2 regions of the Micromonospora sp. CNZ296 genome follow, and region 2 is predicted to be linked to the other one. Evidence: riboswitches for the same ligand, from Rfam matches in the RefSeq annotation. Region 2 holds a riboswitch; the other holds the start of a gene.
What was found. A riboswitch is a leader RNA that binds a small molecule or an ion and turns the genes downstream of it on or off. The one in region 2 is predicted to bind cobalamin.
Positions count from the first base shown of each region.

Region 1: it holds a riboswitch for cobalamin, as region 2 does, so the genes downstream of both, FB455_RS15340 (peptidase) here and FB455_RS32820 (CbtB domain-containing protein) in region 2, are expected to answer to the same signal.

Region 1 covers NZ_VISW01000008.1:83,313-90,730, reverse strand. Annotated here, with positions in the region: gene FB455_RS15345 (hypothetical protein) at 1-297, opposite strand, end outside; gene FB455_RS15340 (peptidase) at 333-1,376, opposite strand; cobalamin riboswitch at 1,476-1,611, opposite strand; gene FB455_RS15335 (alkaline phosphatase PhoX) at 1,741-2,901, opposite strand; gene FB455_RS15330 (beta-1,3-glucanase family protein) at 3,077-4,669, opposite strand; gene FB455_RS15325 (hypothetical protein) at 4,841-5,281, shown strand; gene FB455_RS34555 (tetratricopeptide repeat protein) at 5,347-5,781, opposite strand; gene FB455_RS34785 (hypothetical protein) at 6,029-7,189, shown strand; gene FB455_RS15315 (polysaccharide pyruvyl transferase family protein) at 7,350-7,418, opposite strand, start outside.
Region 2 covers NZ_VISW01000036.1:24,551-31,968, reverse strand. Annotated here, with positions in the region: gene FB455_RS32850 (FecCD family ABC transporter permease) at 1-515, shown strand, start outside; partial or broken gene FB455_RS32845 (ABC transporter ATP-binding protein) at 515-1,022, shown strand; gene FB455_RS35025 (hypothetical protein) at 1,507-1,914, shown strand; partial or broken gene FB455_RS35020 (nucleotide-binding protein) at 1,872-2,066, shown strand; gene FB455_RS32830 (cobalt-precorrin-6A reductase) at 2,198-2,926, shown strand; gene FB455_RS32825 (CbtA family protein) at 2,949-3,731, opposite strand; gene FB455_RS32820 (CbtB domain-containing protein) at 3,843-4,052, opposite strand; adenosylcobalamin (AdoCbl) riboswitch at 4,051-4,191, opposite strand; gene cobA (uroporphyrinogen-III C-methyltransferase) at 4,191-5,213, opposite strand; gene FB455_RS32810 (cobyrinic acid a,c-diamide synthase CobB) at 5,227-6,588, opposite strand; gene cobO (cob(I)yrinic acid a,c-diamide adenosyltransferase) at 6,582-7,196, opposite strand; gene FB455_RS32800 (magnesium chelatase subunit D family protein) at 7,196-7,418, opposite strand, start outside.

The DNA.
Region 1 (7,418 bases), on a different contig from region 2:
CTTGCCGTTGATCCGGCAGACGAAGGCCAGGCCCCAGCGGGCGGTGCCGGTGACTGTGAAGCCGGCGGCCTGGAGCGCGGCCAGGCCGGTGGCCGGATCGCCCGGCGCACAGGCGACCTGGACGCCGCCGCCGAGCGCGGCGAAGTCGACGACCACAGTGACTCCCGAGGTGCCGGTGCAGGCGGCGGCGTGCGCCGCCCGGGGCGCGGGTTCGACTGCGGTCAGCGCGACGCCGGCGACGACGGCGGCCAGCAGGCCGGCCAGCCAGGTGCGGACTGTGGAACGGTGACGGAACACGGATCCTCCTATGATCGGGTGCGCGGCGAAGGGGTTCACGGGCAGGCGAGTGCCGGTGCGCCGGGGTCGGCGCCGGCGGCGGACAGACGGGCGTACCCGATCCCGGTTAGACCGAGGACGGCCTGGGCGGTCGCCCGGGGTGCGGTGGCCGGGTCGAAGCCGCCGCCGTCGAAGTCGACAGCGCCCCGGTCGGCCGGCGCCCCGGCGCAGCCGACCTGGAGTCCGGCGAGGAATGCCCGGGCCCGCGCCCAGGCCGGCAGCCGGTGGCCGTCGCGCAGGGCCTGCGCGGCGAGGCCGGTGCTGTTGGCGTTCGGCGTGCCGCCCGCGTTGGCGAAGCCGCCGTCGGCGCGCTGAACGGACACCAGCCAGCGCAGCCCGGCGGCGGCGTCGGCCGGACGGTCCGCGGCGCGCAGCGCCTGTGCCGCGAGCGCGGTGGCGTCCACGTCGGACGTGCAGACCGGTTGCGCGGGCAGCAGCGGGTAACCGCCGTCCGGGCACCGGGTGCCGGCGAGCCAGGCGGCCGCCGCCGGTGGCGCCCCGGCCGCCGTACGGTCCAGCGCCAGCAGCGCGAAGGATTGGCTGAACGCGTTGCTGTAGTCGCCGTACGCGGACCGGTCGCTGAACCTGCCGGCCGGCGTCTGGAGCGAGCGCAGCCGGGCGATCAGGTCCACCCCGCCGACGTCGGCCGGGTCGCCGCCGCGCACCTGCACGGCGAGGGCGAGCTTGGCGGTCGCACCCGCGTACGCCTCGGAGACGCCGTCGCCGAGGTAGCCGTCGCGGATGTCCGGCCGGGTGACCCAGGCCAGCGCGTCGGCGCCGTGGTCGTCGGCGACGCCGGTGGCGGCGAAGGCGAACACGGCGTCGAGGGTCAGCCCCTGGTCGGGGTACACGACACCGTCGAAGACCGCCTCGAAGCGTTCGCCGTCGACGAGTTGCCGGGCGAGCCAGCCGCCGGCGGCCTCCGGGCGGGTGAGGGCGGCGCGCTCGGGGGCGGCGACGGCGGGTGTGGTGAGGGTGAGAGCGGCGAGTACGCCGCAGAGGAGCGCGAGCAGGCGGTGCCGGCTTCGGCGGACGACCATCGGAAGCGCCTTTCCGGCCCGGCGGTCGTCGAAAGCCCGGACGACCGCGGCAACGCCGCGTCGACCGGGACTCCGACCCGTGGGCCACGACGGGTGGGGAGCGGATACACGCGTACGACGGGTATTCGGGCTCGCCGCCGCAGATCTCTCTGGGCGGCCTACCGTTGCGGGCCAGCGCCGGATTTCGACCGGTCTTCCCCCGCACGTACACGCGGTGGTTCAGTTGTCGCGACAGTCTGCTGTGGCCGGAGCGCCGATGTCAATGCGCCAGGAACCGGACACGTGCCGTGACGGCCGGCAGGACGCCCGGTGAAGACCGGGCGTCCTCGACCGCGTGGTCACTGTCAGCGGGGCCGGGAGCCGGTCATCGGCGGAACGGTCCGGTGACGCAGTAGGTGATGCCGCCGGAGGACGAGCCGGTCGTGCCGCGTTGCGACGAGAAGTACAGCCGGTCCCCCGCCGGGGTGAACGCCGGCCCGGTGATCTCCGAACCGCTCTGTCCGGTGATCCGCAGGAAGACCGAGATCTTGTCGTCGGGCGTGATCATGCAGATCTCCATGTTCCCGCCGTCCTCCGCGACGTACAGGTCACCGGCAGTGGACCCGGTGATGTTGTCGACCCCGGTCAGCGGAGGGGTGCCCGGACTGACCAGGTTGTCGTCGTAGGCGAGCTCGTACGTGCCGGCGGCCAGGTTGACCTGCCACACGCGGTTGTCGCCCTTCGTGGTGAACCAGACGGTGTCATCCGCGTAGTGACAGCCCTCGCCGCCGTTGAACGTCTTCGCGCCGGACACCTGCTGCCGGGTCGGGGTGGGCGAGCCGTCCGGGTCGGGCACCGTGGCCCAGGTGAACGTGCCGGAGGTCGCCGTACCGGCGCGGAAGACCTGGAGGGTTCCGGCGGAGAGGTCGCCCCAGGTGGTCGGCACGAACCGGTAGAACTTGCCGTCGGTCTCGTCCTCGGTCAGGTAGACGACCCGGCGGACCGGGTCGGCCGCGGCCGCCTCGTGCTTGAACCGGCCCAGCGCGGGACGCGCCACGGCGGTCCCGCCGAGGGGGTACGTCTCGAAGACCCGGCCCAGGGACACCTCCTCGCAGGAGAGCCAGGTGTTCCACGGTGTCTTGCCCCCGGCGCAGTTGTTGTTGGTTCCGGAGAGGATCCGCGACGCCCCGACCACGGTGCCGCTGGAGTCGAAGACGAGGCGTGAGGCACCGCCGCCCGCACCGGCTGACACCTCGGAGTTCGACACGTAGATCCAGCCGGTGCCGTTCGGGAACACGGCGCCACCGTCCGGAGCGTCGTGCCAGGTGTACGACGTCCCCGGCACCGTCCGACGGGATCGTGCGACGATCGAGCTGGTGAAGCCGGCCGGCAACTGGATGCCGTTGGCGTCGGCGGGCTGGAGCCCACCGTAGGGGCCCGCCGCGTTCTGCGCCGGGGCTCCGTACGCCGCCGACCACGCGGTGAACGGCAGCGCGACAGCGCCCGCACCGACGACAGTGGCCCGCAGCATTGCTCGACGATCCATGGAACCTCCTCGGTAGGTTCCCCAGATCTGACCGGGCGGAGCTTACGCACATCGATCTGTTGGATGAACGTCGATGGACGCCTCGGTGCGCGGCGTCGTGTCGGCCGTCTCGTCCGTCGCCTGCCGGTGACGGGAGCGACTCGCGGTCGGCCCCCGCCACCGTTCGCATGGCTGGTCAGCCCTTGCGCCACTTCTGGTTGGCCGTGCCCCCGCAGTCCCAGAGCTGGAGCCTCGCGCCGTCGTTGCCGTTCCAGTCCTTGATGTCGACGCACTTGCCGGCCTGGAGGTTGACCAGGTCTCCGGCCGCGTTCAGGGTGAACTGCTGGGCGCCGGTGCCGTTGCAGGTGTAGAGCTGCACCGCCGCCCCGTTCGCGGTGGACCCGGCGTCGACGTCCATGCACTTGTTGTTCTGGCTCTTGAGCGCCGTGCCGCTGAACGTCCACTTCTGCGCGTTGGTGTTGTTGCAGTTCCACATCTGCAACGGCGCGCGGTCGACGAAGTTGGAGCTCGGCACGTCGATGCACTTGTTGTTCCAGTTGCTGACCACTGGCACCCCGGTGGTCGGGGTGCCGCCGCCACCGCCGGTGAACGGGCTGAGGATCAGTCCGGCCGAACGGGGATCGCCGTCGTGCACCAGCGACTCGAATCCACCGACGTCGTCGAAGGCGAACGCGTACGCCCGGCCGTCGGTCATGTTGGCGTGGATCAGGCGTGCGTACTGGTTGGTGGGGTTGCTGCGGTAGAAGTCGGCGGCGTTCGTGCTGGGCTGGGTGTCGACGGTGCCGAGCGTGCCTCGGTTGAGGGCGGCGCAGAGCGTACGCGAGATCGGGCCGACCACCTGGTCGTTCGGCGCGGGCAGGTCGCCGTCACAGCCCCAGACGCTGGCCGAGGAGGGCCGGTTGAAGGAGGCGACGACCTGGCCGCTGCCGTTGGTGAAGGTCATGGTGTTGCCCGAGGTGCGGCCGTAGTACCGGATGGCCGGCTGGTCGGCGAAGGGCGCCACGGTCAGGGTCTTCGTGGTGTACGCGTTCCACGCGGAGGCGATGTACGAGTCCAGGTACGTGGTGCTGAGCAGGCCGGCCCCGGCCGCCTTGCCCGGAGCCAGGACGCGTAGCACGGTCCCGTCGGAGCGGGTGTGGACGGTGCCGGCCCAGCCCGGCTGCGCCCGGATCCCGTCGATCACCGCGTTGCGTCCGTTGGCCACCACGTCGCCGGTGCGCTTGGTGACGCCGTTGGCGCCGGTCACGGTGACCGCGTGCGGGATCGCGAACATGTCGACCTGGGAGCTGTTGAGCCACAGCCCGGAGTCGTTGTAGGTGAACTCGCTCCAGTCGAAGAGGATGTCGCGGTTCGCGTCACCGGCCGCCCAGGGCGCGGGCTGCACCAGTCCGTCCGGGGTGAGGAAGAACTTGAGCTTCTGCCCGAGGGAGAAGTAGGCCCGGCCGGAGAAGCCGCGGGGGAACTGGATCGTGGTGCTGCCGCCGTTGCCGGGGCCCGGGATGGAGACGTCCGGCGCGGGTGACGGCGGGAGCTGCCCGCCGGTCCACGGCACGAAGGTGCCGCCGGAGGTGACGTAGCCGAGCCGGCCGGAGGACAGCTGGACGCCGATGACGTAGAGGTGGACCGGGTCGCTGCGGCCGGTGGTGTTGGTGACGGTGACCGGCAGCAACGCCGGTCCGACCGCCTGGGCGGGCGTGGCGACGACAGCGCCGGTGAGCCCGGCGAGCAGGGCGGACGCGGCGGCGAGCAGCCTTCTTCGGAGACGCATGGGGACACCTCGCGGGAGACAGGGGGACGGGAGAGCGCTCTCTCAGCAGGGTCCAATTGTCAATATTGTTTGTCAATAGGTGGTTGCCTATGGACCAGGGCCACGGCGAAGGTCATCGGTTGATTAAGATCCACTACGGAACAGTCGACTGTGGATTGGGTAGGTAGGTACATGAAACGCATGCTTTCGGCGCTGACGGCGCTGGTGACCGTCGCGGCGGGCCTGACTGTCGGCGCCCCCGCCGCCCAGGCGGCCGGCTCCTGCTCGGGGACCATCACCTACAGCCAGGTGCAGTCGTCCGGGCTCGGTGAACTGGTGATCTACTACAACAGCAGCAACGGGGGCACCAACAGCGCCTGCTTCTACCACCGCGGCGCGGCGTACGGGAGGTCGGCGCCCACCTTCGTGCAGATCTACCGCTGCGCGGAGCGGTCGGGCGAGGGCGCGCACTGCACCCGGTCGGGCGGCGCGGACACCAATTCCGGTGACTTCAGCTATTACGCCGGCCCGGTCGCCGTCACCGGTACGGCGAACTACTGCGTCGAGGCGGTCGGCTACATCGGATGGGCCGGTGAGCGCCACCAGATCTACAGCCGCCGCCAGGGCTGCTGAACCCGCTCCCCTCCCCCGGACCGGGGCCGGCGCACGATGAGCGCCGGCTCCCCGGCCGGGCCGGGTCAGACGGCCAGCGCCCGGCGGCACCTGGTGAGTTCCGTGCGCAGATCCCGGCGCAGGGCCCGGTCCAGGCCGGGCTGGGCGAGCGCCTGGGCGAAGTCGCGGGCCGCCTCGTCCCACCGGCCCAGCCGGGCCAGGGCCGTACCCCGGTTGTAGCGCGGCACGGGGGCCTCCGACAGCGCCACCGCCCGGTCCAGGTCGGCGAGCGCGGCGGCCACGTCGCCGCGCTCGAACCGGGCGGCGGCCCGGTTCGTCCACGCCTCCACCAGTTCGGGGTCCCCGTTCAAGGCCCGGGTGAGCAGTTCGTCGGCCTCGGCGGGCCGGCCGCGCTCGGCGAGGACCAGGCCCAGGGTGCACAGCAGCGCGGGCTCCTGCGGAGCGCCGGCCAGCCCGGCCCGCGCACCCGCCTCGGCGGCATCCAGCGCGCCGCGCTCCACGCAGGTTGACCAGGGCGATCCGGGCGTCGAGGTGCCCCGGTTCGATGGCGAGCACCCGCTCCAGGTCGGCGCGCGCCCGCTCGGGGCGGCCCCGCTCCTGCTGGAGCACGGCCCGGTTGTAGTACGCCTCGGGCAGGTGCGGTCCCAGCCGGATGGCGGCGTCGTAGTCCCTGATCGCGGCTCGGGTCCGGCCCGCCGCCCGGTGGAGGGCGGCGCGGTCCACGTAGTACTCGCAGTTGTCGGGGTCGTGGGCGATCACGGTGTCCAGATCGGCCAGCGCCCGCGCCGGGTCGCCCAGCGCGAGGTGAACCTGCGCCCGGTTGTGGCGCAGCCGGGCCAGGTCCTGCGGGCGTTCGCCGGGGCCGAGCGCGGCCGTCAGCCGGGTCAGCCCGTCGTCGACGAGCCGCAGCGCGCGGTCGGGCCGGCCGGCCCGGCTGTCCAGCAGCGCCAGGCCCTGCTCGTAGAAGACCGTCGACAGCAGCCGCCGGCGTGGGTCGGCCAGTTCGGCGGCGAGGCGCAGCGCCACCTCCAGCCAGTGCCGGGCCAGCGCCGGGTCCTGGTCGGCCGCCGGCAGGTGCCGGGCGTGCAGCATGGCGGTGGCGTACGCCGCCGACATAGTGATCTTCGGGTCGTCGGTGACGGCCCGCGCCTCGTCGTAGAGGTCGAGCGCCTCGGCGGCCCGGTTCAGGGCCGCCAGGGCGGTGGCCAGGCCGGTGGTGAACGCCCACCAGTGCCGCAGGTCGCCGTCGGGGGTGACCGCCGCCCGCCCGCGCCGGGCGACCCGGGCCGCGTGGTGGTAGTAGCCGCGGGCCAGGCTGTCGCCCAGTGCCCGTCGCAGCGCCTGCGGGGTGCGCTCGCCGGGCGCCGGATCGGGGGCACCGTCGTCGCGCAGGTCGAGGCGCACCGGGGCCGGCCCGAGCCGGCGGGCCAGCGCGTCCAGCAGTTCGGCTGTCGTCTCGTCGGCGCCGGCGACGTGATCGAACCGGACGGTGACGGGCCGCCGGAGCGTGCCGGCCCAGGCCGCCACGAGTTCCGCCGCGCCGTAGGCCAGGCAGGCGGTACGGCGGGCGGGGTGGAAGCGGATCGGCTCCTCCTCGGCGGCCGGCCGGGCCGCCGGGTCGAGCTGGGGAGCGATCGCGTGCAGTTCGACCGCGTGCCGGGCCGCCAGGCGGGGCCGGTCGGCGGCGACCCGGCCGAGGAAGGCCGAGACCCCGGCGTACGGCCCGTGGTCGCGGTGGCAGTCGTAGCGCTCCGCCCCGTCCGTCACCGCAGGGCCCACCGCCGCAGGGGCGGGCGCCCGGGAGCGCCCGCCGGGGCGACAGTTACCAGCACCACTCGATCCACAGGCGGCGTGCGCCGGACACCAGGCGGAGTGCAGTCGTGCGACGGATGGTCATCGTCCTCATAGGAACCTCCGATGTGATGCACCTCAGGGCTGGCCCAGAGCGTAATGCCGGTCGATGGAAATAAGAAGGGTTCTCGCGATTCGCGGCGGGCTGCTCGCGCCGCCACGCCGAACGCCGCCGTCGCGGCGCCGGCCATTCCGCTGCCGAGCAGGCGTACGACGGTCAGCGCGACAGCATCCGGCGGACCCGGCGGCCCACCGCTTGCTTGACCTGGTCGCGCAGTGGCTGCGC
Region 2 (7,418 bases):
CCTCTTTCGTGATCATCTGGGTGGCCGACCCGCACGCCACGCAGAGCATCACGTTCTGGCTGTCCGGGTCAATGGCCCGCGCCGACTGGACGGCCCTGGGCTGGGCGGTACCGGTGCTGGTCGTGGTGCTGGCGGTGGTCGGCTGGCACGCCCGTACCCTCAACGCCTTCGCCTTCGGTGAGGAGGCCGCCGCGAGCCTCGGCGTCGAGGTGAACCGGCTGCGGTGGCTGCTGCTGGTCGGCACCGCCCTGCTGACCGCCGTGCTGGTCGCGGTCAGCGGCGCGATCGGGTTCGCCGGGCTGATCCTCCCGCACGCCGCCCGCCTGATCACCGGACCGGACCACCGGCGGCTGCTACCGGTCGCCGTGCTCGCCGGCGCCATCTTCCTGACCTGGGTCGACACCGCCGCCCGCACCGTCTTCGAACCGCGTGAGCTGCCGGTCGGGGTGCTGACGGCACTGGTCGGGGTGCCGGCGTTCTTCCTGATCCTGCGCCGCCGGGAGGTACGCGGCTGATGCTTCAGATCTCCGACGTCTCGTGGGCGGTGCCCGCCGCCCGCATCCTCGACCACGTCACCGGCACCGTCCCGGCGGGCAGCCTGGTCGGGCTGCTCGGCCCGAACGGCTCCGGCAAGACCACCCTGCTGCGGGCCGTCGCCGCCCTGGTGCGCCCGGATACCGGCAACATCACACTCGCAGGCGACGACGTGACTCGGCTGCGGCGCCTTGCCCTGGCCCGGCGCATCGCGTTGCTGGCCCAGCACGCCGAGACCGACCTCGACCTGACCGTCCGCGACGTGGTCCTGCTCGGCCGCATCCCGCACCGCCGGACCCGCTGGTCCGACACCGGCAGCGACCATGCCGCCGCGGTCGAGGCACTGGGCCGGGTCGACCTGGCCGGGTTCGCCGACCGTAAGTGGCAGACCCTGTCCGGTGGGGAACGCCAGCGCGTCCAGCTCGCCCGCGCGCTGGCCCAGGAGCCGGAACTGCTGCTGCTCGACGAACCCACCAACCACCTCGACATCGGCCACCAGCTTCAGCTGCTGCACCTGGTCCGCCGATCGCAGGTCACCGCCCTCGCCGCGCTGCACGACCTCAACCTGGCCGTCATGTTCTGCGACACCGTCGTCGTGCTGCACCACGGCCGGGTCGTCGCCGCGGGACCACCCGCACGGGTGCTCACCCCGGCGCTGCTCGCCGACGTGTACGGCGTCGACGCAGACGTGCGGGTTCACGACGGGCGGACCGTCATTGAGTTCCGGCCGCCGTCATGACCCGGCACGTGCTGCCGGTGCCCGGTCGGTCACCCACCACGCTGGCCACGACACGATCCACCAGCTCGCCGAGCAGATGGCCGCGCGTCTGGGCGTATTCGTGCACAGGTGTTTCCTCGACGGCGCGAAACCGTTTGCTGCACGCGGCGCTCGACGCGGCCACCGGTTCACTGGTCGGACGTGACCCGGCGGTTCGACGCGCCCCGCGCCGGCAACCCGATCATCCTGGCACGATGACCGAGGCCGGCGCTGGGCCGGCGTTCCTCGCGGCGCAGCAGGCGGCGGGAGTCATTGCGGCCAGACACCGCGGTGACTTCGCCGGCGCCGAGGAACTGCTGGGCGCCATCGGCGACGAGACCGTGCGCACCCGGGTTTCATGCTGCTCGCCGAACTCGCCCTTGGCCCTGGTCCAGTCACAGACAGGGCAGAGCATGGACGAACTCGTCCATGAGGTCACGTTGCTGATGGCCGAAGTGATGGGCAGCGTCGGACACCAGCCCGGGCTGGACCTCGCCCACGCCGAGCCCGGCGGTCCGGCGGATGGACAGCAGGCGATACTGGGGCGGTGGAAGGACAGGCTCGCCGAACCGGGCGGCTCATGGTGGCGGGCACGACGTCGGACGCGGGCAAGAGCCGGGTGACGACCGCGTTGTGCCGGGCGTTCGCACGGCGCGGTGTTCGGGTCGCTCCGTTCAAGGCACGGAACATGGCGAACAATTCGATGGCGTGTGCGGGTGGGGCGGAGATCGGCCATGCTCAGTGGGTGCAGGCGCTGGCGGCGGGCGCAGAGCCGGCCCGGCAGGCCCGGCTGGATCTGCTCGCCGACCTGGCGGAGAAACACCTGGAGGTCGACGCGCTGCTGAACCTAGCCGAGCGGGGCGCTCCCGCGGCGCCGGTGATCGGACCCTACGCGTGAGGATTCTCGTGCTCGGTGGGACGGGCGAGGCCCGCGCGCTGGCGGCCTCGCTCGTCGACGACGGTGCCGTGGTCGTGACCTCACTGGCGGGGCGGGTCGCGCGTCCCCGGCTGCCGGTGGGGCAGGTCCGCGTCGGTGGCTTCGGCGGGATCGCAGGACTGGCCGCGTACCTGGCGGAGACCCGGGTGCGTGCCGTGGTCGACGCGACGCACCCGTTCGCGGAGAAGATCAGCGCCAACGCGGCGGCGGCGTGCCCGGCCGCCGGGGTTCCCCTGCTCCGTTTGGAACGGCCCGGCTGGGCCGCTCGCCCCGAGGCGTCGGCCTGGTACTGGGCCGGTGACCACAGTGAAGCTGCCCGGGTGGCGGCCGGTCTGGGCGACCGGCCGTTCCTCACCGTCGGACGGCAGTCGCTGGCGCACTTCGTCGAACCGTTGCGCCGGCACGCGTGCCTGGTTCGCGTGGTGGACGAGCCCGACATCGTCCTGCCGGTGTCGTGGAAGCTGCTGCGCAGCCGCGGTCCCTACACCCTCGCGCACGAGCGGGAGGTGATGGCGGGCACGGACGTTCTAGTTACCAAGGACTCCGGCGGTGACCACACGGTCGCGAAGCTGGAGGTCGCCGCCGAGCGGGCGATGCCGGTCGTGATCGTGCGCCGCGCCGGGCCGCCGGCCGGAGTGCCGCTGGTCCGTGACGTGGACGCCGCCCTGGCGTGGGTGCGGGCGTTGCCCGCACCCTGACGCGAGGTTCAGCCGGGAAGGTTCAGAGCGTGGCCGCCAGCTCCTGGCGGCGCAGCCGCTCGGCGGCACGGTCCGCGTCGCGTCCGACCAGACCGGTCAGCACTGCACCCAGGACCGCCCAAGTCGCGGCCAGGGTCGTGATCGACGAGATGCGGAAGTACCAGAGTGTGTCGGCCGGGAAGCCGCCGACCTCGTTGACCGTCGGCAGCAGAGCCCCGGCGACCACGACGACCACGAGATAGGCGCCGGCACCGGCCAGCACCGCCGAGTATGCGCCCAGCTGGGGCAGCAGACGCCGGGCCAGGACCACGGCGCCGATCGCGGCGGCCAGGCTCAGTGCCCAGAACCCGAAGTACAGCGCGGTCCGCTCGTTGATCGTGTCACCGGAGCCGACCGCCGGTGGTGTGGCGGGGTACTTGAGGAACGGCACGAGGGCGGTGGCGACGAAACCGACGGCGGCGACCACCGCGGTGCTGGCCCGTGCGGACAGGGAGCCCAGACGCCCGGCGGCGAAGGCGGCAGCGAGCGCGGTCGCTCCACCGAGGACGATGCCCACCAGGATGGTGCCCAGTGCCAGGCCCCCGGTGGACTGGGTGCCACGCGAGACTTCGGCCTCCTCCTCATCGTGGCTGTGAGACTGCTCGGCGGTGGCATTGTCGTGCGGGTGCTCGGCGGCACCGGCTTCCTCCAGGGCGATGGCTGCATCGACCTGGGGTTCGGCGACGACGTAGGAGACGAGGAAGGCCGCGAAACCGGCGATGAGCCCGGCCAGCAGCCCGTGAACGAGAAAAGTGCGAGGGGTCATCAAGGGTCCGTTCGAGAGCCGGCCGCGGGCAGCACGAAACGCCCGCAGCGCCGGTGACGAGGAAAGACGAAAACTCCGGCCGGGCCGGGCGAACTGCCGCGTGGCGTGGTGTCAGTGGCAGGGGAAGCCCAGCACGTGCCGTGCGTCGTGCGTCAGCTCGTGGATGAAGGTGCCCTCGAAGACGGAGAAAGCTCCCTGCTCGGCGCCCACGAAATACAGGACGACGGCGGTGACCAGCGCGAAGAACAGCGCCCAGGGGGCGAGCGCGCGAACGGGGATGGTGGGAAGAACGGCCGGAATGGCCGTGGTCGCCTGAGGCATGACACTCCTTGGGATGCTGCGTCCCGTCGATGGGTGGTCGACCTGGCTGGAGGGTCTGGCTTCGCCGCGAGCGGCGTCACAGTAGCGCGACTGCGCCGGATTCACACCGGCTTCCTTCAGCAGGGTGGCACGACCATATCAGGTATCGGAGCAACGCGACGCTGTCGCGACTGCCTGCACGGCGGCCGGTCCGAGGGCGACGACGTGGCCGATCACCGTTACGGCGGGCGCGCCGATGCCGGCCTCGGCGGTGTCGGCGACGACGTCGGCGAGGGTACTGCGCAGCACCCGCTGGCCGGCCGAGGCGGCGTCCGCGACGACGGCGCATGGTGTGTTCCGGTCGAGACCGGCGGCGACGAGCGCGTCGGCGATGGCCGCGAGGTTGCGCATGCCCATCAGCACCACGAGGGTGGTGCCGGTGCGGGCGAGGGCGGCGTAGTCGATCGACGAGTCGGGATGGCCGGGCGGTACGTGGCCGGAGATGACGGTGAAGCCTTGCACGAGTCCGCGGTGGGTGACCGGGATGCCGGCCAGCTCCGGGGCCGCGATGCTGGAGGTCACGCCGGGTATCACGGTGGTGGGGACGCCGGCTTCGGCGCACGCGGTGACTTCCTCGAAGCCGCGGCCGAAGACGTACGAGTCGCCGCCCTTGAACCGCACAACGTGCCGTCCGGCGCGGGCGTGCTCGACGAGCAGCGCGTTGATCTGTTCCTGGCTCGTGCTCCGCCCGTACGGGACCTTGGTGACGTCGATGATCTCGGCGTCCGGGCGCGCCCACTTCAGGGCCTCCCACGGGGCGAGCCGGTCGGTGAGGATCACGTCGGCCTGCTTGACGGCCGCGCGTCCGGCGACGGTGACCAGCCCTGGATCGCCCGGGCCGGCGCCGACCAGCGTGACGTGTCCGGCCGTTCGGACCGCTGCCGGTGCCCCGGCCTCCGAGGGGGCGACGGTACGCAGCACGACGTCGAACCGGCTCTCGTCGACCGGGGTGGTGACCCAGGTCAGGCGCCCGCGGAGGGCGAGGTCCTCCAGCGCGGCGCACACGGCCGGCGCGGCGACGGTGACCAGGGCGCGCCTGTGCAGCAGCGCACTGACCGTGACGGCGGCGGGTGCGCTCCCGTCGAGGACGAGCACGCTACGGCCGGTAAGGTTCAGCTGCATGTGACGGTGATTCCTAACGTGCTGAGGAGACAGCCGTCCGGTGTACGGCCTCGGTGAACGACTGGGCCAGATGCGGGTGCCCAGCCCAATGCACGTGCAGATAGGACGCGCTGAGGCTGGGGGAGGCGAATCCGGCATTGCGGCCCTCGATGCGCCAGGCGGGGTGCTCGCCGTGACCGGGTGTGACGGTGGTGCGGTGGAATTCGTGGCCGGTGGCAGCGGTTCCCCGCTCGCCGAGCAGCTGGTCCGAGCCGAGTCCGGCACGGTGGTACGCGAGGGTGAGGCGCGGCGTCATGACTGCTTCGGCGTCGAGCGCCCCGACCATGGGATGGCCGTCGACGGAGCGGCACAGATACAGCAGGCCGGCGCACTCGGCGACGGTGGGGACGCCGTCGAGGACGGCCTGGCGCAGTTCGTGGCGCAGCGTCGTGTTGGCGCTCAGCGTGGACGCGTGTACCTCGGGGAACCCCCCACCGAGGTACAACCCGCGTGTCCCGGCGGGAAGCCGCTGGTCGCGGGCCGGGTCGAACGGAACGACGGTGCAGCCCGCCGCCTGCAGCAGCTCGGTCGTCTCGGCGTACCGGAAGGTGAAGGCACGCCCGGCCGCGACCGCAACCACCGGTGATCCGGCGCCCAGCCGCCGGACGTGCGCGGCGGGATCCCATGGCTGGGCGTCCAGATCGGGTGCGGTGCGTGCCACCTGCAGCACCGCATCGAGGTCCACGTGGCGGGCGATCTGCTCGGCCAGCACGTCCAGGGCGGCGGCGGCCTCCTCACGTTCGGCTGCCGGCACGAGCCCGAGGTGGCGCGACGGGGCGCTGACACCCTGGTCGCGGTGCAGGATCCCGAGCACCGGTACGCCGGTGGATTCCACCGCCCGGGCCGCCTCGGCGGCGTGGCGGGCGGACCCGGCTTTGTTGAGCACGACACCCGCGACGGTGACGCCGGCCTCGAACGTGCCCATTCCGTGCACGACGGCCCCTACGCTGCGCGAGGTGTGCGAGACGTCCACGACCAGCAGGATCGGGGTGGCGGTCAGGGCCGCGAGGTGCGCGGTGGAGGCGAAACCGTCGCCGCCGATGCGGCCGTCGAACAGGCCCATGACCCCTTCGACGATGGCGATGTCCGCGTCGCGTGCGCCGTGCAGCAGCAGCGGGATCACGAGTGAGGGGTCGGTCAGGTGCGGGTCGAGGTTGCGGCCGGGGCGTCCGGTGGCCAGCGCGTGGTAGCCGGGGTCGATGTAGTCGGGCCCCACCTTGTGCCCCGACACGGTGTGCCCGCGCGCGGCCAGCGCGGCCATGAGCCCGGTCGCGACCGTGGTCTTGCCGTGGCCGGAGGCCGGCGCCGCGACGATCAGCCGCGGAAGGCTCACCATTCGATGCCTCGTTGGCCCTTCTGGCCGACGTCCATCGGGTGCTTGACGTGCTGCATCTCGGTCACCAGATCGGCTGCCTCGATCAGCCGGTGGTCGGCCCGGCGCCCGGTGACGATCACGTGCTGACGGCCGGGACGGTGGACCAGTGTCTCCACGACGTCGCCGACGTCGACCCAGCCCCACTGCATCGGATAGGTGAACTCGTCCAGGATGTAGAGCTGGTGCCGTTCCGCCTGGATACGGCGCTTCACCTCCGCCCAGCCCTCGGCGGCGTCCGCGGCGTGGTCCGCCTCGGTGCCGCTCTTACGGCTCCAGGACCATCCGGAGCCCATTTTGTGCCACTCGACTGGCCCGCCTTCGCCGGTCTGCTCGTGCAGCAGCCCGAGCCTCTCCAGGACGGTCTGCTCCCCGATGCGCCACTTGGCCGACTTCACGAACTGGAACACCCCGATGTCCCAGCCCTGGTTCCAAGCGCGCATCGCCATACCGAAGGCGGCGGTCGACTTGCCCTTGCCGTTTCCGGTGTGGACCATCAGCAGCGGCCGGTTGCGCCGCTGGCGGGTGGTGCTGCCGTCGTCCGGGACGGTGAGCGGCTTACCCTGCGGCATCAGGCCACCCCCGCCCGCGGAGCGGTCGCCGTGCGAACGACCCCGGTGAGCCCGTCGGCGGTCACTTCACCGAGCGGCACGTGCTCGGCCCTCAGATGAGTGGCAAGCCGGGCGGCGAGGCCGAGCCGGAATCGTCCGGTCTCGCAGTCCACGACGACGACCTGGACACCGCTGGTGGCGAGCGCGGCGGCGGCGCGGTGGGCACGACCCAGCGGGTCCGGG